Regions from separate parts of the Methylobacterium sp. P5_C11 genome, predicted to be linked through region 3. Evidence: predicted binding sites of a transcription regulator. Region 3 holds the regulator's gene; each other region holds the start of a gene.

Region 1 (9,921 bases), on a different contig from region 3:
TCCGAAACGCCATGCGCAGCAGGCCCTGCTGCTGCGCCACCGGACTCTCGACCGGCACCGGCGTCGGCCGATCCTCGGCGATCAGCGAATCGAGGTGAAGGATGCGGGTGTGGAGGCGGCGCGCCCGCATGATGAGATGCTGGAGGCGCATCGGCAGCAGATTGAAATCCTGCGGCTTCGGCGGCTCGGTGGTGCCGAGCTTGACCCGGTGCTTCTCCTGGAGGGCTTCGGCCGGGGTCATCTCCCCTTCGGCGACCGCGCGCTGCACGAGGAGCCACGAGGCGATCTGCATCAGCACGGTGGTGAGGCGCATGCTCTCGGCCGCGTAGCTGAGCGTCGCGTCGCGGGATACGAGGCGCGATTCGTCGCGGCCTTCGCCGTCGAGATAGGCGGCCGTCTCTTCGACCAGCGTCATCCCATCGCGGAACAGCGCCTTGAAGGCTTCCGAGTTGACGTAGGACCTGCCGAAATCGACCCAGTCCTGATCGTCCCGGAACGTGACATCGAAGCCGTTCATCTGCCTCTCCTGCGCCGCCCGACGGCCCGGTTCGTTCCGATCCGGGACGTTCCGTCCTTGGCTTTCGGGCGACACCGCAATCCTAGCGCCGATTGGCCCGAACTTCAGGGTTCATCCTTTCTTAACCTTAACCCGCCGCTCGGGGTATCGAGAAGGCCGAAGGCGCCGAGCGGCGGAGTTCGCCCTCAGAACGAGGCGCGGATACCTCCGAATATGCTGCGCCCGCTCCCCGGATAGAACGCTGCGAGCGCGCCCGCCCCGCCAGCCGTCGCGGCGGCGTTGGCCACGACGGCGATGTCCGACACGTAGCGTGCGTCCGTGAGATTGCGGGCATCCACGAACACCGAGACGCCGTTGGCGAAATCGATGCCGGCCTCGACACCCAGCAAGGCGTATCCCGGGACCCGGAGCGTATTGGCGTGATCGGCGAAGGCGCCCTGCGGAACCCAGTCGAGCGCCGGCGCGAGGTGGAATCCGTTCGGGTGGCGGTAGCTCAGGACGGTCCGCAGCACGTCGGTCGGGATCCCGGCGATGCGGTTGTTGCCGAAGACCGGGTCGCCGACGAACCGGAAATCGTTGTGGGTCCAGATCTGGGTGAGGCTGAGGCCATCGCCGGGGCCGGCGAGATCGCGGGCAAGGTCGACGGTGACGGCCGCCTCGACGCCCTGGTGGACGGAGCGCGGGGTGTTGAACGTGGCCGCCGGGATGTTGAGGCCCGGATTGGTCGCGAAGTTGATCAGCTCGTCCCGCAGGTCCGACCGGTAGAGCGTCACGTCGAAGGCGAGGCGGTCGATGCGCCCGCGGGCACCGGCTTCGTAGGTCCAGGCGCGCTGCGCCCGCAGGGGTACGAAGGTGGTGCCCAGAAGATTCTGCTGAACGAGGTCCGAGAAATCCGGCACGTCCCGGGATCGGACGATGTCGCCGAAGATCTGGATGTCGGGCCGCGGCTGCCATAGCAGGCCGACCTTCGGGTTGAGCCCCTCGTAGGTCACGTCGGCGAAGCGGGGACGGGGGTTGCCGGGGAGCCCGCCCTTGTCGCTGAACGTGCGGTTCGACGAGAACGCCTTCGCGCCGGTCATCAGCGCCACGTCCGGCAGGAACCAGAACCGGTTCTCGCCATAGGCCTCGACGCTCGAGGCGCTCTGGAGGGAGTTGAGCGTCTGCGCGCCCCGCTGTCCGCGGACATTGACGAATTGCAGAGCCGAGTTCTGGCCCGCGAAGGCGCGCAGCCCGAGCACGACGTCGTCGCGGAACCCACCGAGATCGAAGGTGCCAGCCCAGTGCGGGCTGATCCCGTAGGTCCAGCCGTCCTGGTCGATCGCCTGGAAGATCGGGTGGTAGAGGCTCTTGTGGATCGCCCAGGTGTCGACGTCGAGCTTGCCGACATCGAGGAGGAACGACGTGCGGTTGGCGATCCGCTCGGTCTCGACCTTGCGGGACTGGTTGCCCGTGATGGCCGTGGGGTTGGCCAGCGTCGGGGTGATGAGGCTCTGTCCCAGCGTCAGGGTGCCGGGCAGCTTCTGGTCGGTGAGGTAGGTGCCGAGATAGAAGCGGGTCTCGATGTCGGGGGCGATCCGGTAGCCGATATTGGCGTTGAAGTTCTTCGTCGCCTGGGCCTCGTGGGCGCGGAACCCGTCGGAATTGGTCAGCGTCGCGTTGACCATGACGTCGAGCGGCCCGTCGATGCGGGACATCTGCGCCTGCTCGCGGATCGTGCCGAAGCTGCCGCCGTCGACCCGCAGGATGTTCGGTGCGAGCGCCGTGTAGGCCGTGGGCGTGACGGCGTTGACGGCCCCGCCGAGCGTCGTCGCCCCGAAGGTGAGGGCGTTGCCGCCCTTGTAGACCTCCACCGAACGCAGGGCGAGCGGGTCGACCTGATAGAAGTCGCCGCTCCCGTCCGCGAGGTTGAGCGGGATCCCGTCCTGCAGCAGTTCGATGCCACGCAGGTGGAAGGCGCGGGCGATGCCCGAGCCGCGGACCGAGAGGCGCAGTTCCTGGCCGTAGCGTTCCTGCACGTACACGCCGGGCACGTCCTTGAGCACGTCCCGGATGGTGTTGGCGTAGCGGTCCTGGAGCGTCGCGGCGTCCACGAACGCCACGGCGCCGACGGTTTGTGAAAGGTCCGCCCGCTGACGGTCGACGCTCGGCACGGAGAGCGAGCCGCGGGCTTCGCCCGGTCGCGCGTCCCCGGGTGTCGCGTCGCCGACGACGCTCAGTTCGGAGAGCGTGACGGCCGCAGCGGGCGATGTCTGGGTCTGGGCGGCGGCCGGCGCCGTGCAGGCGAAGAGGGAGAGCGCGGCGCGGCGGCCGGCCCGGAGCAGGGGGGGCATGAATTGGGGTCCGTGTCTGGAGATCGGATGGGGACTGCGATCGATCAGACGACGGGTGGGGCGCGGGCTCCGAGACCGTGGCGCGGCGGCGCCCGCGGGCGGGCGATGCGTCGCGGCCGCTGCCGCGTGATGAGGGTCGGGCGGGCGACCGGCCCGGTTGTGGCGGGTGCCCGCGGGGGCAGGGCGGCGGGGCCGGCGACGTGGCACGCCACGCAGCAGGCCAGGGTGCCCGGGACCGGCAGGTGTTTGCCGGCCGCCGCCGCACCTTCCGGGTCGGGTGTGGTGACGCAGCGGACGTGGTCCGGCCCGACGGCGGCCGCGGCCATGCCGCCCAGGATGCCCTGGAGGGCGAGGGCGTACAGGGCGAGGACGGCGACGATCCGTGCGAGGGTCCGCGTCCGCAGCGCGACGGACGCCGTTCCAAGGCCGGACGACAGGGCGGGATCGCACGCGCGACGGATCCTAGAGTCTCCCGAATTCCGCGGCTGGTTCTCGCGCCCCGGCCGGGTCGATCGGCTCGGCAAGACGCTGCGCCCTATCGCCTGGGTCAGGCGCGATGCCCGAGCGGCGGCGGGCCGGGCATCCGCGCAGCCGCGAGAGCCCGGCGCCCCGGCGGCCCGGCTTCGTGCGATCGTCCCGTCCATGTCCGCCGGCCCGCGCCCGGGGGACCGCTAGTGCTGGTGCGGGCCGCCCGGGGCAGCGGCACCGATCGGCGCCACCGCGAAGGTTACTGGCACGGAGCCGGCCCGCTGGAAGGTCAGCGTCCCCGAGACGGTCTCGCCGGCCTTTGGCGCGGCGGTGAGGTCTTCGAACATCAGGTGGTAGCCGCCGGGCTTCAGCTCCACGGTCTCGCCGGGCTTGATCGTCAGGCCGTTCGAGACCGGCGCCATCTTCATGACGCCGCCCTCCATCGACATGGCGTGGATGTCGCTGCTCTTGGCAAAGGGCACCGTTGCGCCCGTGAGCGTGTCGGGCACGCTCCCGGTATTCGTGATGCGCACGTATCCGCCCGCGACCTTGGCGCCGTTCGGCGTGGCGCGGAGCCAGGGCGTCTCGATGGTCAGATCGCCGGCCTTCACGGACGCCGTGCCTGCGGGAGCCGCCATCGCCCCGCCCATCTGCGCGGCCTGGACGATGCGGAAGGCGGGGGCCGCCGCCTTCAGGTCATGGGCGTCCTGGCCGGGCTTCGGCACGTCGGTCCAGGAGTGGCTGCCTTCCGAGCAATCCTGCTGCACCGGAACATAGACCGTCGCGCCCGGCTCGAACGTGTCGGCGACCTGCGCAAGGAACGTGAACTCGTCGACCTGGTCGTCCGGCAGGGAGCCGCCGCTCCAGGTGATCGCGGTCACCCCCTCCGAGGCGGTGCCGTGGTGGGTCGTGTAGGTCCTGGCATAGGCGCCCCGCGTCGTCGCCAGCGTCCAGCCCGGCTTCGGCATCGGCTTGGCGCCGATCAGCCCTTCCGGAATGGTGACGCTCACCCGCGTGGTCGGCTTGCCGCCGCAACCATGCATGATCTGGACGACGCCGCGATACGCCGCGCCGGGGCTCGCCTGCTTGCGTTCCAGGACTGCGTGAGCCTGCGCCGCGGAGGCGAGCAGGCCGAGGCCGATGGCGGCCGAGACAAGGGTCTTCATGGGAATGCATCCGTCCTGAGTGATCCGAGGAAACGTGATCGCTCAGGCGGCGGGTGGGCCTCGCGGTGCCGCAAGGCCGTCGGGTGGCGCGCGGGCTCGGCGCCGGTCGGGCATGGTCCAATTTGGTTGGAACGCCGCCTCGGGATCCCACGCGAGGACGGCGGGAGCCGGCCGCGCCGGGAGCGCCGCCCCGGTGGCCTGCGCCGCCGTGCAGCAGTCGCCGTGGCCATGGGGCAGGGTCTTGCCGGGCTCGGCATCGCTCGCGGCATGCTGGGCGCACAGCCCGTCGGCCGCGGCCGGAACCGGCATCAGGCCGCCGAGGAAAGCCTGTAGCACGAAGGCGTAGAGGGCCAGCACGGCGATCGCCGCACGCAGGGATGCCGCGGCGGATCCGTCATGGCGCTGCCAAGTGGACGAGCCCGATCCCATGGTGCTCCCGCGCGTCGGCCGGCTCGGACCGCTATGGCTTCCCTGCCACACCCGAATGGTCCTGGCTGTTGCCGGGGTGCCGCACCCGAGCGCGGCGTGCGCTGCCGCACCGCGATGCCACAATCCGGCCCCTTCGATAGGGAGTCTTAACGCCAGACCGACACCGTGGCGACCGAGACGACCGCTCCCGCCACACTCTTCTAACGAACTCCGGACCAGAGCCAGCGACCGATGCGCATGAAGGCACCCAACCGGTTCACCACCCTCGTGAGTGTCGCGGCACTCAGCGCGCTGGGCCTCGGCGCCGCCGAAGCCCGCGACCAGGGCGGTTACGCCCAGGCCGAATGGGCGCAGGACTACGCGTCGCCCGCCGGCATGCAGGTGCAGCGCGAGACGGTGCCGATCCTCTCGCCCCAGACCGTGGCGGCCACCGAGCAGATGGCCGAGCGCTACAAGGACATCGTCTCCCGCGGCGGCTGGAAGCAGGTTTCCGGCGCCGACCATCTGCGGATCGGCTCCCGCGGACCGGCCGTGGCCGCCATCCGCCAGCGCCTGATCGTCACCGGCGACCTCGACCCGGCCGCCGGCGGCTCCGGCGTGTACGATTCCTACGTCGCGGCCGGCGTGAAGCGCTTCCAGGCCCGCCACGGTCTCAGCCAGACCGGCACCATGAGCCTCGCGACCCAGCAGGCCATGAACGTGCCCGCCGAGGTGCGCCTGCGCCAGCTCGAGACGAACGTCGTGCGCCTGCGCTCCTACTCGGGTGACCTCGGACGGCGCTTCGTGATCACCAACATCCCGGCGGCCCTGGTCGAGACCGTCGAGAACGGTCAGGTCGTCACGCTCCACGCCGCCGGCGTGGGCAAGATCGACCGCCAGTCGCCGATCATGAACACCAAGGCGACGCAGATCAATTTCAACCCGACCTGGACGGTCCCGGCTTCCATCGTGAAGAAGGACCTGATCCCGAAGATGCAGAAGGATCCGAACTACCTCACGGACAACAAGATCCGGATCCTGTCGAACGGCTCCGAGGTCTCGCCGAAGTCGGTGAACTGGTTCTCGGACGAGGGCACCCGCTACACCTACCGGCAGGATTCGGGCGCAGACTTCAACTCGATGGGCATCGTCCGCATCAACATCCCGAATCCATACGGCGTGTTCATGCACGATACGAACACCAAGGGCGTGTTCGGTGACGATTTCCGCTTCATCTCCTCGGGCTGCGTGCGCGTGCAGAACGTGCGCGAGTACATCACGTGGCTTCTGAAGGACACGCCCGGCTGGGGCCGTCAGCAGGTCGAGGAGGCGATCGAGAGCGGCAAGCGCATCGACGCCAACATCGCCCAGCCTGTCCCGGTCTACTGGACCTACATCACCGCCTGGTCGACCCCGGACGGCGTCGTCCAGTTCCGCGACGACATCTACAAGCGCGACGGCGTGAACGTCCCCTCGACCATCGGCGCGCCGACTCCGGTGGCGAGCGCCGAGCCGATGCCGCAATCCTTCGAGCCCGGCGACGAGGAGTGACCGGTCCGCGGCCGCGCCGGGTCTCCTAGCCGGTCGGCACCATCGAGGACCCTTATCGAGGCCCGCATCTCCGGCGAGATGCGGGCCTCGCGCGTTTGCGGCCCTGCTGTCATCCGACGGTCAACTCCGTCTGCTTGGCCGCTCCAGGTTCGCCCCGGTCGCCGACGCGGCATGGGGCGATGTGTGTCGAAGCCGTGCAGGAGCCGATCATGGCGCGCGATTCCCAGTCCGGAGGCCTCACCCGCCGGGACACCATGGCGGGCGCGGCCGCCCTCGGCCTCGTCGCCGGCCGTGCGTCCGCCCAGGAGGCTGCGGAGGCCACCGGTATCGTGTTCGGGATCGATGCGGCCGGCGTGGATCGGACGCCGCTGCCGGGCGTGCTGGTGTCCAACGGCCGCGAGGTCGTGCGCACGGACGATCGGGGCCGCTACCGCCTGCCGATGCCCGGCGACGGGACCGTCTTCGTGATCAAGCCGCCGGGCTACGCCCTGCCGCGCGACGCCGACAACGTGCCGCGCCATTCCTACATCCACCAGCCGGGCGGCACGCCCGCGGAACTGGATCTGCGCTATCGTGGGATCGCGCCCACCGGCCCGCTTCCGACCTCGATCGACTTCACCCTGACCCGCGTCGTCGAGCCGGCCGACTTCGACGTGCTGCTGTTCACCGACCCCCAACCCGAGAGCCGGCTCGAACTCGACCACGTCCGGGATACGGCGGTCGCCCGCGCCATGGCGATCCCGGCGGCGTTCGGGCTGACGACCGGCGACGTGTTGTTCGACGATCTGTCGCTCTACGGCCGCTCCAACCGGATCATCGGACGTATCAGCCTGCCCTGGTACAGCCTGCCGGGCAATCACGACCTCAACATGCAGGCGCCCGACGCCCATTACAGCCGCGAGACCTGGAAGCGGGTTTTCGGTGCGCCGACCTTCGCGTTCCGGCATGGGCGGGCGTGGTTCGTGATGCTCGACAACGTCGAGTGGCTTGGGCCGCCGGTGCCGGTCGGCGCCAACACCTATCGGGGCCGGGTCGGCGAGCGCAGCCTGGCCTTCCTGCAGAACCTCGTGGCCGAGATTCCCAGGGACGACCTGATCGTCCTCGCCATGCACATCCCGCTGCACACCGACACCGCGCCGGACGATCCCCGCAACACGACCACCGACCGCGCCGCGCTCCTCGATCTGCTCGCCGGCCGCAAGGTGCTGAGCCTCGCCGGCCACACCCACACCACCGAGCATCACTACCCGGCGGACGGACACCATCATCACGTCCTGACCGCGGTCTCGGGCTCGTGGTGGAGTGGTCCGGATACCCGCACGGGGATCCCCTCGGCCGACAGCCGCGACGGCACGCCGAACGGCTTCCATGTCCTGTCGATCCGCGGCACCGACTACACGACGCGCTACGTCGCCGCGCAGGGTCAGCCGGACGAGACGATGCGGATCCTGTTCGAGAGCGAGTTGCGGGCCGGCGCGCCGGAGGTGGTCCGGTGGACCCGGCCCCTGCAAGGCCTGCGGCCGCCGGTGCCGCAGGAGGCGCTGGCCGACACGACGCTCGTGGTCAACGTGTTCGACGGCGGACCGCGCACCAGTCTCGCCTTTCGGATCGGCGAGGCGGCGCCTCGACCCATGATGCGCACCCGGCGGCCGGACCCCTTCGTCAACGAACTGTTCGAACGCTATCCGGAGACGAAGAAGAGCTGGGTCAAGGCCACGCCCTCGACCCATATCTGGACAGCCCGTCTTCCGGACGACCTCGCGCCCGGCGCCCACCGCGTGACCGTCGAGGGCGCGGACGAGTACGGACGCTCGATCCGAGGATACACCGTGCTGGAAATCACCGGCGAGCGCGGCCGCGGCTGAGCGGATGTGACCGCACCGCGGCCGCGCCGCGCCGTGCCGGGCTCAGGCCGCCAGCTGCCGGGCGCCGTGGCCGCCTTCCTGGATCTCCTCGATCACCTTCGCGCAGAAGGCATCCAGGTCGCCGGGATTGCGGCTCGTGACGATGCCGTCGTCGGTCACGACCGCCTTGTCGTGCCAGCGGCCGCCCGCATTGATCACGTCAGTGCGGATCGAACCGAACGACGTCAGGTCGCGGCCCTTGGCCGCGCCTGTCTCGATCAGCAGCCAGGGGGCATGGCAGATCGCGGCCACGACCTTGCCGGAGGTGAGAAAGCTCCTGATCACCGCGAGCGCCTTCGGCTCGAGGCGCAGCTTGTCCGGATTGATCTGGCCGCCCGGTAGAACCAGCGCGTCGTAGGCCGACGGGTCGACCTGCTCAAGATCGGTATCGACCGCGACCTCCTTGCCCCAGTCGGTCTTGTCCCAGCCTCGGATCGTGCCCGTGCTCTGACGGGATTGCGGGGCGGCCACAGTGACCGTCGCGCCGGCCTGGGACAGTTTGGCCTGCGGAACGGTCAGTTCGCTCTCTTCGAAACCGTCCGTGGCGAGAATCAGGATCTTGGCTTGGCGGATGTTGGGCATGGTTGTCCTCCGGGTGGGGATTTGCCCGGCTAACGGAGGGCGGCTGTCTCCGTTCCTGCGGCCCTGAGCCGCCCGTCCGTGGCGGGAAACGGGATCGGAACCCCGAAGGAACGCCGTCCGTTGGTGACCATCCCGGACCATCAGGAGTCGTGCCATGGCCAATCCCGGCCTTCCCGAGCCCACGCCCGGCGATCTGCCGCCGCCCCCGCCCATTCCCGAGGAGGAGCCCGACATCGGCCCGACCGGACCACGCACGCCCTACCCGGTGAACGATCCCGGCATCGGCGAACCAGGCGGCCCCGGCTCGGAGCCCGACATCTTCCCCGGGACGCCGACGGATCCGGGCACCCGCATGTGACCTGCCGCCGTCAGTGGCCGCCGTGCGAGGTGCGGACGTCACGCGGTGCGTTGAGGATTTCGGAGAGGCTCGTCACCACATGGCGGGCCTCTTCGTCCGTCAGGCGAAGCTGGAAGGGCGGCAGGGCTCCAGCCTGGAGGGCGACCACGGCCTGGCCCTCGTCGTCGGTCCCGATCTCGATCGCGGACGACGTCACGTCGAGCATGGCGACCTCCTCGTCGCCCATCTCGTCGGCCACATCCGGCTCGTCCGTGTCGTCGATCGCCGTAAGGAGCTGCCCGACGGCGCGCACCAGCGCACGAGCGGCGCGGGCATCCATCACCACCGCCGTCGCCTGATCGTCCTTCTGGAAAGACAGCTGGATGTTCGCACCGTCCAGCGAGACCGAGATGCCTGCCATGTATCGTCCAGAGCCACGCGCCCTAACTGCTTGAGCGCATTCCGTATATGCATCGCGGATGCCCAAAAACACAGGGGGCGGCGCGCGCGTTCAACGTTCCGATGCCGGTCCGCGGCGACCATGATGGGCCACACATGCCTTGTTGCGGCCGCAGCCAGCGCTTAAATAGCTCCTCGGGGGGCTTACCCACCGAGGCTGACGCCGTTCAAGGTTCAGCGACTCGCGCCCCGCCGCACT
Region 2 (9,921 bases), on a different contig from region 3:
GCCGCGCCGGCGAGCGCCTGCTCCTGGAGGGCGCACTGCCCCACGAGGTCGACGCGGCGGTGACCGGTTTCGGCTTCCGGATGGGTCCCTTCGCCATGGGCGACCTCGCGGGCCTCGATATCGGCTGGCGCTCGCGCAAGGATTTCGGCGGGCGGGCGCCGGTCGCCGATTCGCTGGCCGAGCAGGGCCGGTTCGGCCAGAAGACGGGACGCGGCTTCTACCTCTATCCCGACGGCGCCCGGGCCGGCACCCGTGATCCGGAGGTCGAGGCGCTGATCGCGCGCGTCGCCGCCGAGCACGGCGTTACCCGCCGCAGCTTCACACCCGACGAGATCGTCGCGCGGCTCATGTACCCGATGGTCAACGAGGGCGCGCGGATCCTGGAGGAGGGCATCGCGGCCCGGCCCGGCGACATCGATACGATCTGGATCAACGGCTACAACTGGCCAGCCTGGCGCGGCGGCCCGATGCACTGGGCCGACACGGTGGGGCTGAAGACCGTCGCCGAGGCGCTGTCGCGCTTCGCGGCGGAGACCGGCGACGACAGCCAGGAGCCCGCGCCGCTCCTGAAGCGCCTCGCCGCCGAGGGCGGCAGCTTCGCCGGCCTGAAGAACGCCTGAGCGGGAGAAAGATCATGACCGACGCGGTGATCGTCGCGACCGCCCGCACGCCCATCGGCAAGGCCCATCGGGGCGCGCTGAACCTCACCCGCGGCGCCGACCTCGCGGCCCATGCCATCCGGGGCGCCCTGGAGCGGGCGCGGCTCGAACCGGAGGCCGTGGAAGAGGTGGTGCTCGGCTGCGGCTATCCGGAGAACGCCACGGGCGGCAACGTCGCCCGCCACGCCGCCCTGGTGGCGGGGATCCCTGTCGAGTCGGCCGGGGTCACGGTCTCGCGCTTCTGCGCCTCGGGGCTGGAGGCGATCGCCAGCGCCGCGCGCCGGATCATCCTCGACGGCGTGCCGGTGGCGGTCGCGGGCGGCGTGGAGTCGATCAGCCTCGTGCAGCCGAAGGTCCAGCGGGAGCTGACCCGCAACGCCTGGCTCGAGGCGCACCTGCCGGCGATCTACATGCCGATGATCGAGACCGCCGACATCGTGGCCGAGCGCTACGGCATCTCCCGCGAGGCGCAGGACCGGTTCGCCCTGGAGAGCCAGCGCCGGACCGCGGCGGCGCAGGAACGCGGCCTGTTCGACGACGAGATCGTCCCGATGAGCGCCGTCATGGCGGTGACCGACAAGGCCACCGGCGAGACCCGGGAGGTCGAGACCCGGATCACCAAGGACGAGGGCAACCGGCCGGACACGACGCTCGACGGTCTCGCCAAGCTCAAGCCCGTGCGCGGGGAGGGCGCCTTCATCACGGCCGGCAATGCCAGCCAGCTCTCCGACGGGGCCTCGGCCAGCGTGCTGATGTCGGCCGACGAGGCGGCGCGGCGCGGCCTCGAACCGCTCGGCACCTTCCGGGGCTTCGCCTCGGCGGGCTGCGGGCCGGAGGAGATGGGCATCGGCCCGGTCTTCGCGGTACCGCGGCTCCTGGAGCGGCAGGGCCTGACGGTCTCCGACATCGACCTGTGGGAGCTGAACGAGGCCTTCGCGTCCCAGTCGGTCTATTGCCGCGACAAGCTCGGGATCGACCCGGACAAGGTCAACGTCAACGGCGGCGCCATCGCGGTCGGCCATCCCTTCGGCATGTCGGGGGCGCGGCTCGTGGGCCACGCCCTGCTGGAGGGCCGCCGCCGCGGCGCGCGCTACGCCGTGGTGACCATGTGCGTCGCCGGCGGCCAGGGCTGCGCCGGCCTGTTCGAGATCGCCAGGAGCTGAGCCGATGGACCTGCGCTTCACCGACGACGAGATCGCGTTCCGCGACGCGGTCCGCACCTTCTGCCGGACGGAGATCCCGGCCGAGATCCGCAAGAAGGTCTCGGAGGGCCGCAGCCTCTCGAAGGAGGATTACGTCACCAGCCAGCGCATCCTCAACGCCAAGGGCTGGGCGGTGCCGCACTGGCCGCAGGAATGGGGCGGCCGGGATTGGACCCCGATCCAGCGCTACATCTACACGGAGGAGCTGTTCCAGGCGGCGGTGCCGCTGCCCCAGCAGTTCAACTGCTACATGTTCGGCCCGGTGCTCGCGACCTTCGGGCGGCAGGACCAGAAGGAGCGCTTCCTGCCGCGCGCCGCCAACCTCGACGATTGGTGGTGCCAGGGTTTCTCCGAGCCCGGCGCCGGCTCCGACCTCGCCTCGCTGAAGACCAAGGCGGTGCGCGACGGCGACCACTACGTCGTCGACGGCCAGAAGACCTGGACGACCCTCGGCCAGCACGCCGACTGGATCTTCTGTCTGGTCCGCACCGATTTCGAGGCGAAGAAGCAGCGCGGCATCTCGTTCCTGCTGATCGACATGAAGACGCCCGGCATCACCGTGCGCCCGATCCTGACCCTGGAGGGTCGGCACGAGGTCAACGAGGTCTTCTTCGACTCCGTGCGCGTACCGGTCGAGAACCTCGTCGGCGAAGAGAACAAGGGCTGGGACTACGCGAAATTCCTGCTCGCCAACGAGCGCACCGGCATCGCCCGGATCGGCCTCACCAAGGAGCGGATCGCCCGCATCAAGCGTCTCGCCCGGGAGATGCCGGCCGGTCCGGGCACGATGTGGGACGATCCCGCCTTCCGGTCCCGCGTGGCGGAGGTCGAGGTCGAGCTGAAGGCCCTGGAGATCACCCAGATGCGGGTGGCGGCCAAGCAGGGCCGGGCGGATTCGGTGGAGCCGGACCCGGCCTCCTCCCTGCTCAAGATCCGCGGCTCGCAGCTCCAGCAGGCGGCGACCGAGCTGCTGGTGGAACTCGCCGGGCCCTTCGCCCTCGCGGCGCCCGCGCGCGGGGCCGGGGCCAACAACCTGCCCGGCGGCTTCGACTGGGTGGATGCGGCGGCGCCGAGCTACTTCAACAACCGCAAGGTCTCGATCTACGGCGGCTCGAACGAGATCCAGCACAACGTCATCGCCAAGGGCATTCTGGGGTTGTGAGCCGCCCCCCGCGCTGACGCACCATCAAAGACGCAGTGATCGAAACCGGATCTCCCTCCCCCCTCTGCGGGGGAGGGAAAGACCTGAGGACACCATGGATTTCGACCTGAACGAGGACCAGTCGCTCCTGCGCGACAGCGTCGAGCGGCTGGCCGCCGACCTCTACCCGTCCCTGGAGAGCCGGCAGGCGCGGCTCAAGGCGCCCCTGGGCTTCCCCGCAGAGGGCTGGGCGGCCTTCGCCGAACTCGGCGTCGCCGGCCTGCCCTTCTCCGAGGAGGAGGGCGGCCTCGGCGGCGGCCCGGTCGAGACCATGCTGGTCATGGAGGCGGTGGGCCGCAATCTCGTGGTCGAGCCGCTTCTGGCGAGCCTCGTACTGGGCTCGACGGCCCTGCGGCTCGGCGGCAGCGCAGCGCAGAAGGCGCGCCTGGTCCCGGACCTCGTCTCCGGAACCCTGCGCCTGACCCTGGCCCACACCGAGCGCCAGTCCCGCTACGACCTCGCGGACGTGGCCACCACAGCCCGGCGCTCCGGCGACGGCTTCGTGCTCAGCGGCGCCAAGAGCGTCGTGCCCAACGCCGACGCGGCCGGCCTGATGGTGGTCTCCGCCCGCGTGTCCGGGGAGCGGCGCGACGCGCACGGCATCGGCCTGTTCCTGGTCCCCACCGACGCCGCGGGGGTCGCGGTCGAGGCCTACCCGACCCAGGATGGCGGCCGGGCCGCGGAAGTGTCGTTCTCGGACGTGCAGCTCCCCGGCGACGCGGCCCTCGGCGATCCCGAGGGCGGCCTGCCGCTCCTGGAGCGGGTGGTCGAGCACGGGATCGCGGCGCTGGCCGCCGAGGCGGTCGGCTCCATGGACGCGCTCCACAAACTGACCGTGGAATACCTCAAGACCCGCAAGCAGTTCGGCGTCAGCGTCGGCTCGTTCCAGGCGCTGCAGCACCGGGCGGTGGACATGCTGATCCAGCTGGAGCAGGCCCGCTCGATGGCGCTCTACGCCGCCATGATGGTCGCTGCGCCGGATGCGCCGGCCCGGGCCGCGGCCCTCTCGGCCGTGAAGGTGCAGATCAACAAGGCCTGCCGCTACGTCGGCCAGGAGGCGGTGCAGCTCCACGGCGGCATCGGCATGACGCTCGAATACATCGGCGCCCACCACTTCAAGCGGCTCGCCATGATCGAGTACCAGCTCGGCGACACCGCCCATCACCTGCGCCGGATCACGCAGGACGCGAACGGGCTTCTGGCGGCCTGAAGGGCGGGCACGCCCGTTCGCGGCCTCGTCCTGGGGCGCCGGAGCGACGCGGAAGCCACCGACGAGGCTTCCGGACAGCGTCGTGATTGGAGCCCGCCTTCGAGACTCGCCGATGCGGGTCTCTCAGGGTGCGGGCGCCGAACGGGGAGCCGGGATCAGTTGAACAGCGAGCCCACACCGCCCTGGACGCGGCCGAGACCGGCGCGGGCGACGGAATTGTTGGGATCGATCACGGCGGCGCGCTGGTAGTTCTCCAGCGCCTCCTTGCGCTGCCCCGACTTCTCGTAGGCGAGGCCGCGGTAGGCCCAGGAGGTCGCGTCCTTGTTGTTGACGTTGAGGGCCGCGTTGTAGTCCTCGATCGCCTTCGGGTACTGGTTCGTGGCGATCAGGCTCTGGCCGCGGGCCGCGTAGGGCGCGGACTTGAAGGGGTCGCGGTCGATGGCGGCGTCGAAATCGGCGATCGCCTGGGTCTCCTGACCCTGCTTCTGCTTCACGAGGCCGCGAGCATGGTAGGCCTCGGCCGATTCCGGCATCAGCCGGATCGCGACGTTGAGGTCGTTCAGCGCCTGGTCGAGGTTGCCCTGGGCGCGCTCGACATTGGCGCGGCCGATATAAGCGGGGCCGTAATTCGGATCGATGCCGATCGCCTTGGTGAAGTCCTGCAGCGCGGGGCCGTCGCGGCCGACCTGACGGCTGGCGAGCGCCCGGTTGTTGTAGGCCGAGGCCGAGTTCGGATCGATCTGGATCGCCTTGGTGAAGTCGGCGATGGCGTCGTTGAACTGGCCGGCGCGGGCATAGGCGGCCCCGCGGGTGTTGTAGGCGGCCGCATCGTTCGGGTTGCGCTGAACCACCTCGGTCAGCGAGGCGATGTTCACGTTGGTGGCGCCCGTGGTGTCCGTCTCCAGCACGGCGTATTGCCGCGCGCCGGCGGCGCTCCCCACGGTCTCACACCCCGCCAGGGCCGCGGCCGAAAGCGCGGCCGCGCCGATCAGTGCCGACTTCCGCGCCAGCCCGTTGCGTACGATCATCGCCCCACTCTCCCCGAGGCGCAGCCCGCCTGCCGCGTGCCCGCCCCGCCCCTCTCAGTCCAAGAGCCCGCGCGCCGCGCCGGGCACACCCGAATCCGGGGTACCGTCGCGCATCACGGTGAAGGCCGGCTTAAGAAGCGCCGCCTCGTGATCCGGCCGCCGCCGGTCCCGACGGGACTCAGGCGATGCGGGCGGACTCGATCGACAGGCTTCGGAACCGACCACGACGTGGTGGAAGCGGCGGGATGTGGCGAAGGTATGGCTCGACGGGCCCCGGCGCCGAGTCCGGGCTCGCGGCCGCCACGCGGCGGCGCGAGTGTGCCCTCGAAGCCTCAGGAACCGGTCGGGCAGGTGCCGAGGCGCGTCACGTGACCCATCTTGCGGCCGGGACGGGCCTCGCCCTTGCCGTAGAGGTGCAGATGGGCGCCGGGCTCGGCCAGCAGGGCGTGCCAGTCGTCGGCCTGGGCACCGATCAGGTTGCGCATCTCCACCGGCAGGCCGCCGACGCGGGCGGCATCGCCCAGGGGCCAGCCGCAGACGGCGCGGACGTGCTGGGCGAATTGCGAGGTCAGCGCCCCCTCTCTGGTCCAGTGGCCGGAATTGTGCACCCGGGGTGCGATCTCGTTGACGACGAGCCGCTCCGCCCCGTCCTCCCGCACCAGGAACATCTCCACGGCGAGGACGCCGACATAGTCCAGGGCGTCGGCGATGCGCCGGGCGATGTCGAGGGCCGCGCGGCCGGTCTCAGGGGCGAGGCCGGGGGCCGGCACCCGGGTCAGCGCCAGGATGTGGTCGCGGTGCTCGTTCTCGCACAGGTCGAAGGCCGCGAAGCTGCCGTCGCGGGCGCGGGCGCCCACCACCGAGACCTCGCGCTCGAACGGCACGAAGCCCTCCAGGATCAGCGGCGCGCCGCCGAACTCGGCGAACAGCGCGTTGCGGTCACCCTCGGCCCGCTCGCGCAGGATGCGCTGACCCTTGCCGTCATAGCCGAAGCGCCGGGTCTTGAGCACCGCCGGCAGGCCGATCACCTCGATCGCCCGGTCGAGGTCGTCGGGCGCGTCCACCGCCCGGAACGGCGCGGTCGGGATGCCGAGGCCGTTGACGAATTCCTTCTCGGTGAGGCGATCCTGCGTGGTGGACAGCGCCCGCGCGTTGGGGTGCAGGGGGGCGTGCCGCGCCAGGATGTCGGCGGTGGCGTGCGGGATGTTCTCGAACTCGTAGGTCACGACGTCGACGCTGCGGGCGAAGGCCGCGAGCGCCTCGGGATCGTCGTAGGCCGCGCAGGTGGTCCGTGCGGCCACGTCGAAGGCGGGGCTGTCCGCGTCGGGGGCGTAGACGTGCACCTTGAGGCCGTAATCGGCCGCAGCGAGCGCGATCATGCGCCCGAGTTGCCCGCCGCCGACGATGCCGAGGGTGGAGCCGGGGCCGAGGATCCTGTCCGTCACGCGTTCTCTTCCGTCACCGGCCGTTCGGCCACCGAGGCGGTCTGGGCCGCGCGCCACGCCTCCAGGCGCTCCGCCAGTCCCGCGTCTGACAGCGCCAGGACCGAGACGGCGAGCAGGGCGGCGTTGATGGCCCCGGCCCGGCCGATCGCCAGGGTCCCCACCGGGATTCCGGCCGGCATCTGGACGATGGAGAGCAGGCTGTCCTGGCCGGACAGGGCCTTCGACTCCACCGGCACGCCGAAGACCGGCAGACGGGTCATCGCAGCCGCCATGCCGGGCAGGTGCGCGGCACCGCCCGCACCCGCGATCACGACCTTGAGACCGGCCGCGACCGCGCCCTTGGCGAAGGCCACGAGCCGGTCGGGGGTGCGGTGGGCCGACACGATCCGCGCATCGTAGGGCACGCCGAGGGCGTCGAGCGTCTCGGCGGCATGCCGCATGGTCGCCCAGTCGGACTGGCTTCCCATGATGATCGCGACCGGAGGCGACACCATCGTTGATCCCGGCAAAAGAGGGCGCTTACAGGCGGCGCGGGTCCGCGGCAAGGCGGACACCGGAAGCGTCCACCGGCATCAGGCGATGATGTCCGGCGTGACCATGTCCTCGACGTGGCGGATCCGATCCCGCAGGGTCAGCTTGCGCTTCTTCAGCCGCTGGATCTGGAGCTGGTCCCCGGCGACGCTGCGCTCCAGCGCCTCGATGGCGCTGTCGAGGTCCCGGTGCTCCTCCCGCAGGCGGGCCAGCTCGCCGAGGAGGTCCGACTGCGCGCTCTCACTCGACTCTTCCGCCATCGTCACCTGCGGATCCGAAGACCGTTCATCGCCCGGGACGTTCATGGCCCGCGCATTCATCGTCCAAGAGCATGCGGCACGGCCCCGCCCCGGACAAGCCGGCGCGGTAAGCATTCGTCAGACTTAGCAGCAGAAAACGCTTCGACAGGTCCGGCATCCTGTGCCAATCTCGACGTGTCGAAACGATGACAGGAGATTCGGCTCATGTCGCTGCAGACGCATCTGAACCAGCTCGCCCGGAAGCACGAAGCCCTCGAGCGTGAGATTCACGAAGCGATCCACAGGCCTTCGGCGAACGACCTCCATATCGCCGAGCTGAAGCGACGGAAACTCCTCCTCAAGGACGAGATCAACAGGCTCCAGGCCGGCAACGACACGCTGCACTGAGCCGCGGATCCGTCAGCCACGTTAGCAGACCCACTCTGACAGCCGCCGCAACGGGAGCCCCCGATGCGGCGGTTTTTCCATGGTCCGCACCTTATCCAGCCCGTCTCATTCCAAGTCCCGCGACTTTCCATGCTCCACGCGTCGCCGGTTCGTAGCCGGGCCGCGTGGGGCTCCGCCGCCGGACCGGACGGCGCAGGCGCGGGCGTCGCGGGCTGGACCCCGGCCAGCCCTCGCCCCGGCGCGAGAATGGGCTAATCTGCTCCGACCGCCGGAGAGCGGCCCGTGAGGAAACGCCGAGCCGATGACGACCGCCAGCCTTCCAGGCCGCTATCCCGAGACCTACGAATCGGCCCTTCGCGATCCGGAGGCGTTCTGGCTCGCTGCCGCCCGAGCCCTGGACTGGACGCGGGCGCCCGCCCAGGCCTTCGCGCCGGAATCCGGCCCCTACGGCCGCTGGTTCCCGGACGGGTCCCTCAACGCCTGCCACAACGCCGTCGACCGCCACGCCGCGGGGGCACGGGCGGAGCAGGTGGCGATCCACTACGATTCGCCCGTCACCGGGACCAAGCGCAGCATCACCTACCGGGCGCTGCGCGACGAGGTGGCGGTGCTGGCCAGCGTGCTCGCCGGGCTCGGCGTCGGCAAGGGCGACCGGGTGATCCTCTACATGCCGATGGTGCCCGAGGCGCTGTTCGGCATGCTGGCCTGCGCCCGGCTCGGCGCGGTCCATTCGGTCGTGTTCGGCGGCTTCGCGGCCAACGAGCTCGCGGTGCGGATCGAGGACGCGGCGCCGAAGGTGGTGCTCGCCGCCTCCTGCGGCATCGAGCCGAACCGGGTGGTCGCCTACAAGCCGCTGCTCGATGCGGCCATCGCCGCCTCCCGCCACAAGCCCGAGGCCTGCCTGATCCTGCAGCGCCCGCAGGCCGCCGCGACCCTCCTGCCGGAGCGGGACCACGACTGGGCGGAGAGTGTCGCGGCCGCCAGGGCGGCGGGCGCCGAGGCGGCGTGCGTGCCGGTCGCCGCCACCGACCCGCTCTACATCCTCTACACCTCGGGCACGACGGGGAAGCCGAAGGGCGTGGTCCGCGACACCGGCGGCTACCTCGTCGCCCTCGCGTGGTCGATGCCGAACCTCTACGGCGTCCAGCCCGGCGAGACCTATTTCTGCGCCTCCGACATCGGCTGGGTGGTCGGCCACTCCTACATCGTCTACGCGCCGCTGCTCCACGGCTGCACGACGGTGCTGTACGAGGGCAAGCCGGTGGGCACACCCGATGCCGGCGCCTTCTGGCGGGTCGTCGCCGAGTACGGGGTGGCGTGCCTGTTCACCGCGCCGACGGCCCTGCGGGCGATCAAGAAGGAGGATTCCGCCGGCGCCCGGATCGCCGACTACGACCTCTCCGCCTTCCGCAGCCTGTTCCTGGCCGGCGAACGCGCCGACCCCGACTCGGTCGCCTGGGCCGAGCGCGTGCTGGACAGGCCGGTGATCGACCATTGGTGGCAGACCGAGACCGGCTGGCCCATCGCCGGAAATCCGATGGGTCTCGGCCTCCTGCCGGTGAAGCACGGCAGCACCTGCGTGCCGATGCCGGGCTACCGGGTCGAGGTGCTGGACGAGGGCGGCAAGCCCGTCCCGGCCGGCACGATGGGCACCATCGCGATCCGGCTGCCCCTGCCGCCCGGCTGCCTGCCGACCCTCTGGGGGTCGGACGACCGCATGCGGTCGAGCTATCTCGCCACCTTCCCGGGTTACTACGACACCTCGGATGCCGGGGTGATCGATCAGGACGGCTACATCACGGTGCTCGGGCGGACCGACGACATCATCAACGTGGCGGGCCACAGGCTGTCCACCGGCGGCATGGAGGCGGTGCTGGCGGGCCACCCGGATGTCGCCGAATGCGCGGTCATCGGCATCCGCGACGCGCTCAAGGGCGAGGTGCCCTGCGGCTTCGTGGTGCTCAAGGCCGGCGTCGACCGGCCCACCGAGGCGATCGA
Region 3 (9,921 bases):
GCGAGGCGCAGGGCGTGGTCACGGCGGTGTTCGACCTGCCCGTCGATCATCCGGCGCGCCGGATTGCCGGCGAGGCCGAGATCGACACCGAGGGCGACCTGATCCTGCGCCGCACCCAGCTGGCGGATGGCCGGACCCGCGCCTTCGTCAACGACCAGCCGGTGGGCGTGCAGGTCCTGCGGGCGATCGGCGCAGCCCTCGTGGAGATCCACGGTCAGCACGACGACCGAGCGCTGGCGGACCCCGCCTCACACCGGGCGATCCTCGATGCCTTTGGCGGTCTCCATTCCCAGCTCGCCAAGGTCGGCGCGGCCGCGCGGGCGGTTCGGACGGCCCGCACCGAACTCGCCGAGCAGCGCGCCCGTGTGGAGGCGGCCCGCAAGGAGGCCGACTTCCTGCGCCACGCCGTGGAGGAACTGGCCGAACTGGCGCCCCAGCCGGGCGAGGAGGCTCAGCTCGCCGAGCGCCGCAGCGTCATGCAGCAATCCGAGAAGGTTGCGCGCGAACTCAACGAGGCCCTCGAGGCTGTCGGCGGCCCGCATTCGGGCGTGCCCCATCTCTCCGCCGCCCTGCGCAAGCTGGAACGCCGCGCCGCGCAGCTGCCTGCCCTCGTGGATCCCTGCGTGACCGCCCTGGACGCCGCGATGGTCGCCCTGGACGAGGCCCGTGCGGTGCTCGACGCCGCGGTGGCCGAGACGGAGTTCGACCCGCGCGACCTGGAGCGCGTGGAGGAGCGGCTTTTTGCCCTGAGGGCTGCATCGCGGAAATACGATGTCGCCGCCGACGACCTCGCGGCCCTCGCGGAGCGCTATGCCGGCGACGTGGCGTCGATCGATGCCGGCGAGGCGGCTCTGGCGGGCCTGGAGCAGACGCTTGGCGCCGCGGAGGCGACCTATGCCGAGGCGGCGGAGAAGCTCAGCGCCGGGCGCCGCCGGGCGGCCAAGCAGCTCGATGCCGCCGTGAAGGCCGAGTTGCCGCCACTCAAGCTGGAGCGCGCCCGGTTCATCACCGAGATGGCCAGCGACCCGGATTCGCGGGATCCGGCCGGCACCGACCGTGTCGAGTTCTGGGCGCAGACCAATCCCGGCACCAAGCCGGGCCCGATGATGAAGGTCGCCTCGGGCGGCGAGCTCTCGCGCTTCATGCTGGCCCTGAAGGTCGTGCTCGCCGACAAGGGCTCGGCCCCGACCCTCATCTTCGACGAGATCGATACCGGGGTCGGGGGCGCCGTGGCGGACGCCATCGGGCTGCGGCTCGCCCGGCTGGCCGCGACCGTACAGGTCGTCGCCGTCACCCACGCGCCGCAGGTGGCGGCGCGGGCCGAGACCCATTTCCTGATCGCCAAGGCGCCCGTGAAGGGGGCCGGTCGGGTCGCCACCCGGGTGGCGAGCCTGCCGGTCGCCGAACGGCGCGAGGAGATCGCCCGGATGCTGGCGGGCGCCACGGTCACCGACGAGGCCCGCGCGGCTGCCGCGCGCCTCCTCCAGGGAGCAGCCGCGTAACCTGGCAGCAACCCTAACCGTTGGTTGATAGTAACACTTTGTTAACCACTCATCGTGAGAGTGGCGCCATCCCGAAGCCGCGGCTGGTCGAGGCGGCCGATGGGCGGGAGGGAGACATGAAGCCGTCAGTCGTCGATTCCGAAGGCCACCTGCCTGCGGGACAGCCTCTGAAGCGCGCTGTCGACACCCGCCAGCTCGGCCTCACACTCCGCATGGTCTACGAGGGCAGCGTCGACACGCAGCCGATCACCGACACCCACGTGGAACTCCTCCTGCGCCTGCGCCAGAAGGAGCGGGAGTTGCGCCGGGCGAACTGACCCGACCATCCTTCCTACCAGCGGCGCGCACCCGGCCGGCGGCGGTATTCGGCGGCGCGAATCAAGGTCAGCACCCGGTCGAGAGCTGCGAGAAGCTTGGCCTCCTCGATCTGCGCCGTCGCGGCCACCTCCGGATCCGAACTGAACTTCTGGCGGGCCTGCGCCAGGGTCAGGGCGCGTTCCACGGCTTCCCGCTCGGCATGCAGAGCCAGCCAAGCCGGATCGGCGTCCGTCGCCGTATCGACCTCCTCGCCGCTCACGATCCGGACGTCCTTCCTCTGGTGCTACCAGTGAGGAACGCACGAGACCCCGGAACCGTGCCGCCGGAGATGCGGCGCGATGTCATGCCGGTGTCATCTCCCTGTCGTAACCGGCCGGCCATCGGGCGGCCGGCGCTGGGTCTCTTCGGAAGATCGGCCGCATAGCTCTGCCGCGGGCACGGGCTTGCCGGCGGAGCGGCGCAGGATCCCGCCCGACGGCAACGGAGATTCCATTGAGACCCTTCGCTTACGCGCTCGCCGTCGGCCTCGCGACGGCTCAGCTGGCGTCCGCGGCGCTCGCCGCCGACATCACGGGTGCCGGCGCCACCTTCCCGTTCCCGGTCTACTCCAAGTGGGCCGAGGCCTACCGGAAGGAGACGGGCTCGGGCCTTAACTATCAGTCGATCGGCTCCGGCGGCGGGATCAAGCAGATCCAGGCCAAGACGGTCGATTTCGGCGCCACCGACGCACCGCTGAAGGGCGAGCAGCTGGCCAAGGACGGCCTCGTCCAGTTTCCGACGGTCATGGGCGGTGTCGTGCCGGTAGTGAACATCCCCGGGATCGAGCCGGGCAAGCTCAAGCTCACGGGTGACGTCCTCGCCGACATCTACGCCGGCAAGATCGCCAAGTGGACCGATCCCCGGATCGCCAAGCTCAACGAGGGGCTCAAGCTACCCGATTCGAACATCACGCCGGTCTACCGCTCGGATGCGTCGGGCACGACCAACATCTTCACCACCTACCTGTCCCAGGTCTCCGAGCCCTGGAAGAAGGAGTACGGCGCGGCCACGACGATCTCCTGGCCGGTCGGCCAGGGCGGCAAGGGCAACGAGGGCGTGACCGCCACCGTGAAGCAGGTGCCGAACGCCATCGGCTACGTCGAGTCGGCCTACGCCAAGCAGAACAGGCTGTCCTACGCCCTGCTCCAGAACAAGGCCGGCAAGTATCCACAGCCGGACGACAAGGCGTTCCAGGCCGCCGCCGCGAGCGCCGACTGGAAGGCAGCCCCGGGCTTCGGCATCTCGCTCACCAACCAGCCGGGCGACGAGGCGTGGCCGATCACGGCGGCGACCTTCATCCTGATCCACAAGGATGCCGCCGATCCGGCCAAGGCCGCCGATACGCTCAAGTTCTTCGATTGGGCCTACAAGAACGGCGACAAGCTCGCCTCCGACCTCGACTACGTCCCGCTGCCGGACAACGTCGTCGAGCTGATCCACCAGGAGTGGAACGACGTGAAGGGCAAGGACGGCAAGCCCGTCTACACCAAGTAAGCGTGGCCGGGAGGAGGTGAGAACCTCCTCCCTCGCTTCTGAGATCGCACCGCGCTACCACGCCACCCTTCGCAGAGAACCGCGGATGCCCGCTTTGACAGACTCGATCGCCCTGGGCCGACCTCGTGCTGCCACCGCGCGGAAGGCGCCGAGCCGGAGCCTCGACACCCTGTTCCGGACGTTCTCCTACGGAGCGGCCCTGCTCGTCCTGATCGTGCTCGCCGGCATCCTCGGATCGATCCTGTACGGCGGCTGGCCCGCCTTCCGCGAATTCGGCTTCGCCTTCCTCACCTCCAGCGCCTGGAACGTCGGGACCGAGCAGTACGGCGCCCTCGTGGCGGTGATCGGCACCGTCGCCTCCGCCTTCCTGGCTCTGCTGATCGGCGTACCGGTGTCCCTCGGGATCGCGGTCTTCCTGACCCAGCTCTGCCCGGGCTGGGCGCGCAAGCCCGTCGGCATGACGATCGAGCTGCTCGCCGCCGTGCCGAGCATCATCTACGGCATGTGGGGGCTGTTCGTGTTCGCGCCGCTCTTCGCGCGCTTCGTCCAGATCCCGACCTCGAACCTCGTGGAGGGCATGCCGGTCGTCGGCACGCTGTTTTACGCCCGGGTGCCGTCCGGCGTCGGGGTCCTGACCGCCGGGATCATCCTGGCGATCATGATCGTGCCGTTCATCGCCTCGATCGCCCGGGACATGCTCGACCAGATCCCCACCGTCCTGCGCGAGAGCGCCTACGGGATCGGCTGCACCACCTGGGAGGTGGTGCGCCACGTTCTGGTTCCGCAGGCGGCCGTCTCGATCATCGGAGCGATCATGCTCGGCCTCGGCCGGGCGCTCGGCGAGACGATGGCGGTGACCTTCGTGATCGGCAACGCCAACCGGCTCTCCGCGTCGATCTTCGATCCGAGTTCGACCATCGCGTCGCGCATCGCCAACGAGTTCAACGAGGCGGACGGCCTTCAGCTCAACGCGCTGATGGCCCTGGGCTGCATCCTGTTCGTGATCACCTTCGTCGTGCTCATCATCGCACGGCTGCTGACCCGCCGCGTCAAGGCCGCCTGAGGAATTCGCGCGATGGACGCCACCAACACGATCGCCGCGACCGCCCAGCGCCGTCCCGGCCGGGTCCGCCGGGGGCGCCGCCTCGCCGACCGGACGCTGCGCATCGCCTGCACCGCCGCGACCCTGGTGGGCGCCCTGGTCCTGGGCTCGATCCTGGTGATGCTGATCGTCCAGGGCGTGCGCGGCTTCACGCCGACCCTGTTCACCAGCCCCACCCCGGGTCCCGGCTCCGAGGGTGGCGGCATCGCCAACGCCATCCTCGGGAGCCTCGTGCTGACCGGGATCGGCATCCTGATCGCCACCCCGGTGGGCGTCATGGCGGGGACCTTCCTGGCCGAGTACGGACGCGGCTCGAAGCTCGCGGCGCTGATCCGCTTCCTCAACGACATCCTGCTCTCGGCGCCGTCGATCCTGATCGGCCTGTTCGTCTACACGCTGATGGTGCGGCCGATGGGGACCTATTCGGGCTGGGCCGGCGGCGTGGCCCTCGCCATCATCGCCGTCCCGGTGATCGTGCGCACCACCGAGGACATGCTGCGCCTTGTCCCCGGCACCCTGCGGGAGGCGGGCGCGGCCCTCGGCGCACCACCCTCGACGGTGATCGTCAGCGTGACCTGGCGGGCGGCGTCCGCCGGCATCGTCACCGGGATCATCCTGGCGCTGGCGCGCATCGCCGGCGAGACCGCGCCGCTCCTGTTCACCGCCCTCAACAACAATTCCTGGTTCTCCGCCAACCTGATGGGCGGCGTCGCGAACCTGCCGGTGATGATCTACCAGTTCGCCCTCTCGCCCTACCCGAACTGGCAGGGCCTCGCCTGGGCGGGCGCGCTCCTCATCACCGCGACGATCCTGGCGCTGTCGATCATCGCGCGCCTCGTGATCAAGCCGCAGCCCACGCGCTGAGACCCCCTTCGAGGACACGACGATGAACGCCGCCTCCGCGATCCCCACGGTCGATCTGAACCGCAATCGCGCCGAAGAGGGCGGGCCTGTACGGATCGCCGTCAAGGGCCTGAACTTCTACTACGGGAGCTTCCACGGACTGAAGGACGTCAACATCAACTTCCACGACCGGCAGGTCACGGCGCTGATCGGGCCGTCCGGCTGCGGCAAGTCCACCCTTCTGCGCTGCTTCAACCGGATCTACAGCCTCTACCCGGAGCAGCGGGCCGAGGGCGAGATTCTGCTGGACGGCGAGAACATCCTCAGCCCCTCCGTCGATTTGAACGAGTTGCGCTCGCGCATCGGCATGGTGTTCCAGAAGCCGACGCCGTTCCCGATGTCGATCTACGACAACGTCGCCTTCGGCTTGCGCCTCTACGAGAAGCTGCCGAAATCCGAGCTGGACGGCCGGATCGAGGAATCCCTGCGCAAGGCCGCCCTGTGGGACGAGGTGAAGGACAAGCTGAAGCAGCAGGGCACCGGCCTGTCGGGCGGACAGCAGCAGCGCCTGTGCATCGCCCGCACGGTGGCGCAGCGCCCGGAGGTGATCCTGTTCGACGAGCCGACCTCGGCCCTCGACCCGATCTCCACCGGCCGCATCGAGGAGTTGATCGAGCAGCTGCGCGACGAGTTCACCATCGTGATCGTCACCCACAACATGCAGCAGGCGGCGCGCATCTCGCAGTTCACCGCCTTCATGTATCTGGGCCAGCTGGTCGAGTTCGGCCCGACCAACCGGATGTTCATGAACCCGACGGAGCGGCGCACGCAGGACTACATCACCGGCCGCTTCGGCTAGCCTGCCCGAACCCTCCGGCCCCGGGCACCGCCGCTCCACCTCCGGGGTCTGCCGGCGGATCGCCGTCCGCCCCCCGGAGCGCCGCCCCCGGGACACCATCGAAGGATCCACCATGCCCGGCCATATCGTCACCTCCTACGATACCGACTTGGAGAACCTGCGTCGCTCGATCTCGGAGATGGGCGGCGTGGCCGAGAAGATGACCGCGGAGGCGACCGACGCCCTCGTGCGCCGGGACGACACCCTCGCGCAGGCGGTGATCCTGGCCGACAAGCGCCTCGACGCCCTCCAGCGGGACATCGAGGAACGCGCGGTGCTGCTCATCGCCCGGCGCCAGCCCCTGGCGATCGACCTGCGCGAGACCATCTCGGCGATCCGCGTCTCCGGCGATCTCGAGCGGATCGGCGACCTCGCCAAGAACGTCGCCAAGCGGGTGGTGGCGATCTCCGATCAGGCGCCGGCACAGAAGATCGTTCTGGGCGTGCGCCACATGAGCGACCTCGCCGAGGGTCAGCTCAAGGACGTCCTCGACGCCTATGCGAGCCGGGACATCGAGGCAGCGCACGACGTCTGGGAGCGCGACGGCGAGATCGACGCCCTGTACAATTCCCTGTTCCGCGAACTCCTGACCTACATGATGGAAGATCCGCGCAACATCTCGTTCTGCACGCATCTCCTGTTCTGCGCCAAGAACGTCGAGCGCATCGGCGATCACACCACCAACATCGCCGAGACGATCCATTACCTCGCCACGGGCGAGACCCTGGCGGGCGACAGGCCGAAGAACGATGCCTCGAACTACGTGACGGTGGACGGTGTCCAGGCTCCGTGAGCACCCGGAATCGGGCCGTACGCCGCGGCTGGGGGCGCCGTCTCCTGTGGGGTGCCGCCAGAGAGGCCGTGCGTACGGATTGAGGCGGAGCGGTGCCTCCTGCACCATCCGCGGGGCCGCTGGTAGAACGGGTCATCAAACGTGAGCATGCAAGTCCTGATCGTCGAGGACGAGGAGGCGCTGACCACGCTGCTGCGCTACAATCTCGAGGCGGAAGGCTTCCTGGTTGACACGGCTGCCCGCGGCGACGACGCCGAATTGCTGCTGGCGGAGCGGATCCCGGACCTCGTCCTGCTCGACTGGATGCTGCCGGGCCTCTCAGGGATCGAGCTGTGCCGCCGGATCCGGGCGCGCCGGGAGACCGAGCGCCTGCCGGTGATCATGCTCACCGCCCGCGGCGAGGAGGGTGACCGGATCCGGGGGCTCGGCACGGGGGCCGACGACTATATCGTCAAGCCGTTCTCGGTACCGGAACTGCTCGCCCGGATCCGTGCGCTTCTGCGCCGGGCCAAGCCCGCCCACGTTTCGGACCGTCTGGCGGCGGGCGACCTGGAGCTCGACCGCACCGGCCACCGCGTCCGCCGCGGCGGCGAGGAGTTGCATCTCGGTCCGACCGAGTTCCGGCTGCTGGAATTCCTGATGCTGGCGCCGGGCCGGGTCTTCTCCCGGGAGCAGCTGCTCGACGGGGTCTGGGGTCACGACGTCTACATCGACGAGCGGACCGTAGACGTGCATGTCGGGCGCCTGCGCAAGGCCCTGAACGGGCCGCGCCAAGCGGACCCGATCCGGACGGTGCGCGGCTCCGGCTACGCCTTCGACGAGACCTTCTCCCTCGAAGCCTGAGGCGGCCCCACGGGCTGTCCGGATAGGACATCGCTCCGGCCGTTCCGTCATCACGAGCGCAGCGAAGTGACCCAGGGCATCGGGACGCCTGTGAGCGTGGCGCTGCTGGGTTGCTTCGCTCCGCTCGCAAAGACGGCGGGACGGGCGCGCGGATCTTCGAGCGGGCTAGGCCCCTCAAAGCCTCAGCGGGCCAGCGCCGCGCTCCGGCCCGACGCGGCCGGCACCGCCTCCAGCGCCGCGAGGACCGTGCCCTCGGTCAGGATCTGCGGCAGCACCTGGGGCTCCCCGGTGCCGCTGTAGAGCAGGTAGAGCGGCACGCCGCTGCGCCCGTGCTTCTCCAGGAGGCGGGTGATCTCGGGGTTCTGATTGGTCCAGTCGCCCTTCATGTAGGTCACACCGCGCTCGGCCATCGCGGAGCGTACGGCCTTGGTGTTGAGCGAGGTCGCCTCGTTCACCGCGCAGGTGATGCACCAGGCGGCGGTCATGTCCACGAAGACCGGGCGGTGCGCATCGATCAGGGCGGCGAGGCGTGCCTGGGTGAACGGCTCGACCCCGTCGGCGGCCTGCGCCGACGGCGCGATGCGGTCCCGCGGCAGGGTCACCGCGAGGGCGGCCCCGGCGAGCAGCGCGAGGGCCGCGGCGGACTGCGCGATCCGGCCGGCCGTGGGCGCGCCGGCACGTCCGTGCTCCCAGGCCCAGGCCGCGAAGCCGATCAGCACGAGGCCGATCAGTGCCGCCAGCAGACCCTGGGGATCGACCTGCTGTGCCAGCACCCAGATCAGCCACGCCACCGTTGCGTAGACCGGGAAGGCCAGGATCTCCTTGAGGGTCTCCATCCAGGCCCCCGGCCGCGGCAGCGCCCGCAGGGCCGGCGGCCAGAGCGTCAGCACCAGGAACGGCAGGGCGAGGCCGAGGCCGAGGCTCGCGAACACGGCGAGCGCCACCCCTGCGCTCTGGGTCAGCGCGAAGCCCACCGCGGAACCCATGAACGGTGCCGTGCAGGGCGTCGCCACGAGGGTCGCGAGGACGCCGGCGAAGAACGAGCCGCTCAGGCCGGCCCTTCGGGCGAGGCCGTCACCGATCCCGGCGAGGCCGCCGCCGACATGGACGACGCCCGACAGGCTCAGGCCCATCGCGAACAGCAGGTAGGCGAGGCCCGCGACCACGGCGGGCGATTGCAGCTGGAAACCCCAGCCGATGGCCGCGCCGCCGCCCTTCAGGGCGATCAGCAAGGCGGCGAGGGCCAGGAAACTGCCCACCACGCCCGCCGTGTAGGCGAAGCCGTGCAGGCGCAGCCGCGACCGGCTCTCGCCGGCATGCCGGACGAGGCTCAGCACCTTGATCGACAGCACCGGGAACACGCAGGGCATCAGGTTGAGGATCAGGCCGCCGAGGAAGGCGAAGGCGGCAGCCGTCGCAATCGTCAGGGCGTCGAGATCGGGACCGATCGCCGTTGTGGCCGCCGCCGGTGTGGTCGCCGCCGAGGCCGCCGGGGCCGCGGCGGCCTGGAGCACCGGCTCGTCGCCATACGCGAAGGCCAGGCGTCGCGTTCCGGAATCACCCAGCTCGTCGAGGGTCAGGACGCCGGGGAGCGTGCCGGGCGCCGGATCGGCCGGAGTGCTGCGGGCGAGGGTGAGGTGCAGGCCGGATTCGTCGACGGACATCACCTGCGCGGCGGCGTTGTCGATCGCCGTCTCGGCATAGGGAAAGTACGCGGCGTTCCGGATGGAATCCGGCCTGAGGCCGGTCGCGGCGAAATCGAGCCGGAGGGTGTCACCCTGGCTCGACACGCGGAGCGGCCAGAGTGCCGGCTTGGGCAGGGCGGCCCGGGCACGGTCGAACAGCGCCGCATTGGCCGGGTCCGGGTCGGCCTTGCCCACCGGCAGGGTGAGGGCCAGATCGGCCGAACCGGGGACACATTCGGTCTCGCAGACGAGGTAGGTGAGCTTCGCCCGGATCTGCACCGGATCCGCCGGGTCGAGGCTCGGCGGCGGCGTGACCGGAACGAGGAGCGTCACCTCGCCCTCGTAGCCGTAGTTCATCAGCGTCGCGATCGGGATGCGCTCCGGGGCGGGCCACCGGATCGCCC

Evidence for each region. The regulator PhoB, encoded in region 3, activates phosphate uptake and scavenging genes when phosphate is short. The targets are predictions, from matches to a motif close to TGTCATNNANCTGTCAT.
Region 1: a site for PhoB is predicted at 6,548-6,564, ahead of ACXJKQ_RS05640 (calcineurin-like phosphoesterase C-terminal domain-containing protein). Genes of this name have one in related genera too.
Region 2: a site for PhoB is predicted at 7,711-7,727, ahead of ACXJKQ_RS09590 (YdcH family protein). Genes of this name have one in related genera too.

The regions. Positions count from the first base shown of each region.
Region 1 covers NZ_JBFULS010000006.1:77,234-87,154, forward strand. Annotated here, with positions in the region: gene rcdA (protease adaptor protein RcdA) at 1-517, opposite strand, end outside; gene ACXJKQ_RS05615 (TonB-dependent receptor family protein) at 703-2,847, opposite strand; gene ACXJKQ_RS05620 (hypothetical protein) at 2,892-3,371, opposite strand; gene ACXJKQ_RS05625 (DUF1775 domain-containing protein) at 3,519-4,481, opposite strand; gene ACXJKQ_RS05630 (hypothetical protein) at 4,524-4,910, opposite strand; gene ACXJKQ_RS05635 (L,D-transpeptidase family protein) at 5,142-6,440, shown strand; gene ACXJKQ_RS05640 (calcineurin-like phosphoesterase C-terminal domain-containing protein) at 6,650-8,305, shown strand; gene ACXJKQ_RS05645 (type 1 glutamine amidotransferase domain-containing protein) at 8,348-8,926, opposite strand; gene ACXJKQ_RS05650 (hypothetical protein) at 9,081-9,284, shown strand; gene ACXJKQ_RS05655 (hypothetical protein) at 9,295-9,684, opposite strand.
Region 2 covers NZ_JBFULS010000013.1:31,207-41,127, reverse strand. Annotated here, with positions in the region: gene ACXJKQ_RS09630 (3-hydroxyacyl-CoA dehydrogenase NAD-binding domain-containing protein) at 1-620, shown strand, start outside; gene ACXJKQ_RS09625 (acetyl-CoA C-acyltransferase) at 635-1,822, shown strand; gene ACXJKQ_RS09620 (acyl-CoA dehydrogenase family protein) at 1,827-3,023, shown strand; gene ACXJKQ_RS09615 (acyl-CoA dehydrogenase family protein) at 3,118-4,272, shown strand; gene ACXJKQ_RS09610 (tetratricopeptide repeat protein) at 4,428-5,300, opposite strand; gene ACXJKQ_RS09605 (5-(carboxyamino)imidazole ribonucleotide synthase) at 5,633-6,745, opposite strand; gene purE (5-(carboxyamino)imidazole ribonucleotide mutase) at 6,742-7,239, opposite strand; gene ACXJKQ_RS09595 (YdcH family protein) at 7,318-7,536, opposite strand; gene ACXJKQ_RS09590 (YdcH family protein) at 7,741-7,923, shown strand; gene ACXJKQ_RS09585 (propionyl-CoA synthetase) at 8,225-9,921, shown strand, end outside.
Region 3 covers NZ_JBFULS010000007.1:68,432-78,352, reverse strand. Annotated here, with positions in the region: gene recN (DNA repair protein RecN) at 1-1,502, shown strand, start outside; gene ACXJKQ_RS06390 (hypothetical protein) at 1,619-1,819, shown strand; gene ACXJKQ_RS06385 (hypothetical protein) at 1,834-2,079, opposite strand; gene pstS (phosphate ABC transporter substrate-binding protein PstS) at 2,313-3,353, shown strand; gene pstC (phosphate ABC transporter permease subunit PstC) at 3,439-4,416, shown strand; gene pstA (phosphate ABC transporter permease PstA) at 4,429-5,319, shown strand; gene pstB (phosphate ABC transporter ATP-binding protein PstB) at 5,342-6,157, shown strand; gene phoU (phosphate signaling complex protein PhoU) at 6,270-6,989, shown strand; gene phoB (phosphate regulon transcriptional regulator PhoB) at 7,137-7,832, shown strand; gene ACXJKQ_RS06350 (protein-disulfide reductase DsbD family protein) at 8,015-9,921, opposite strand, start outside.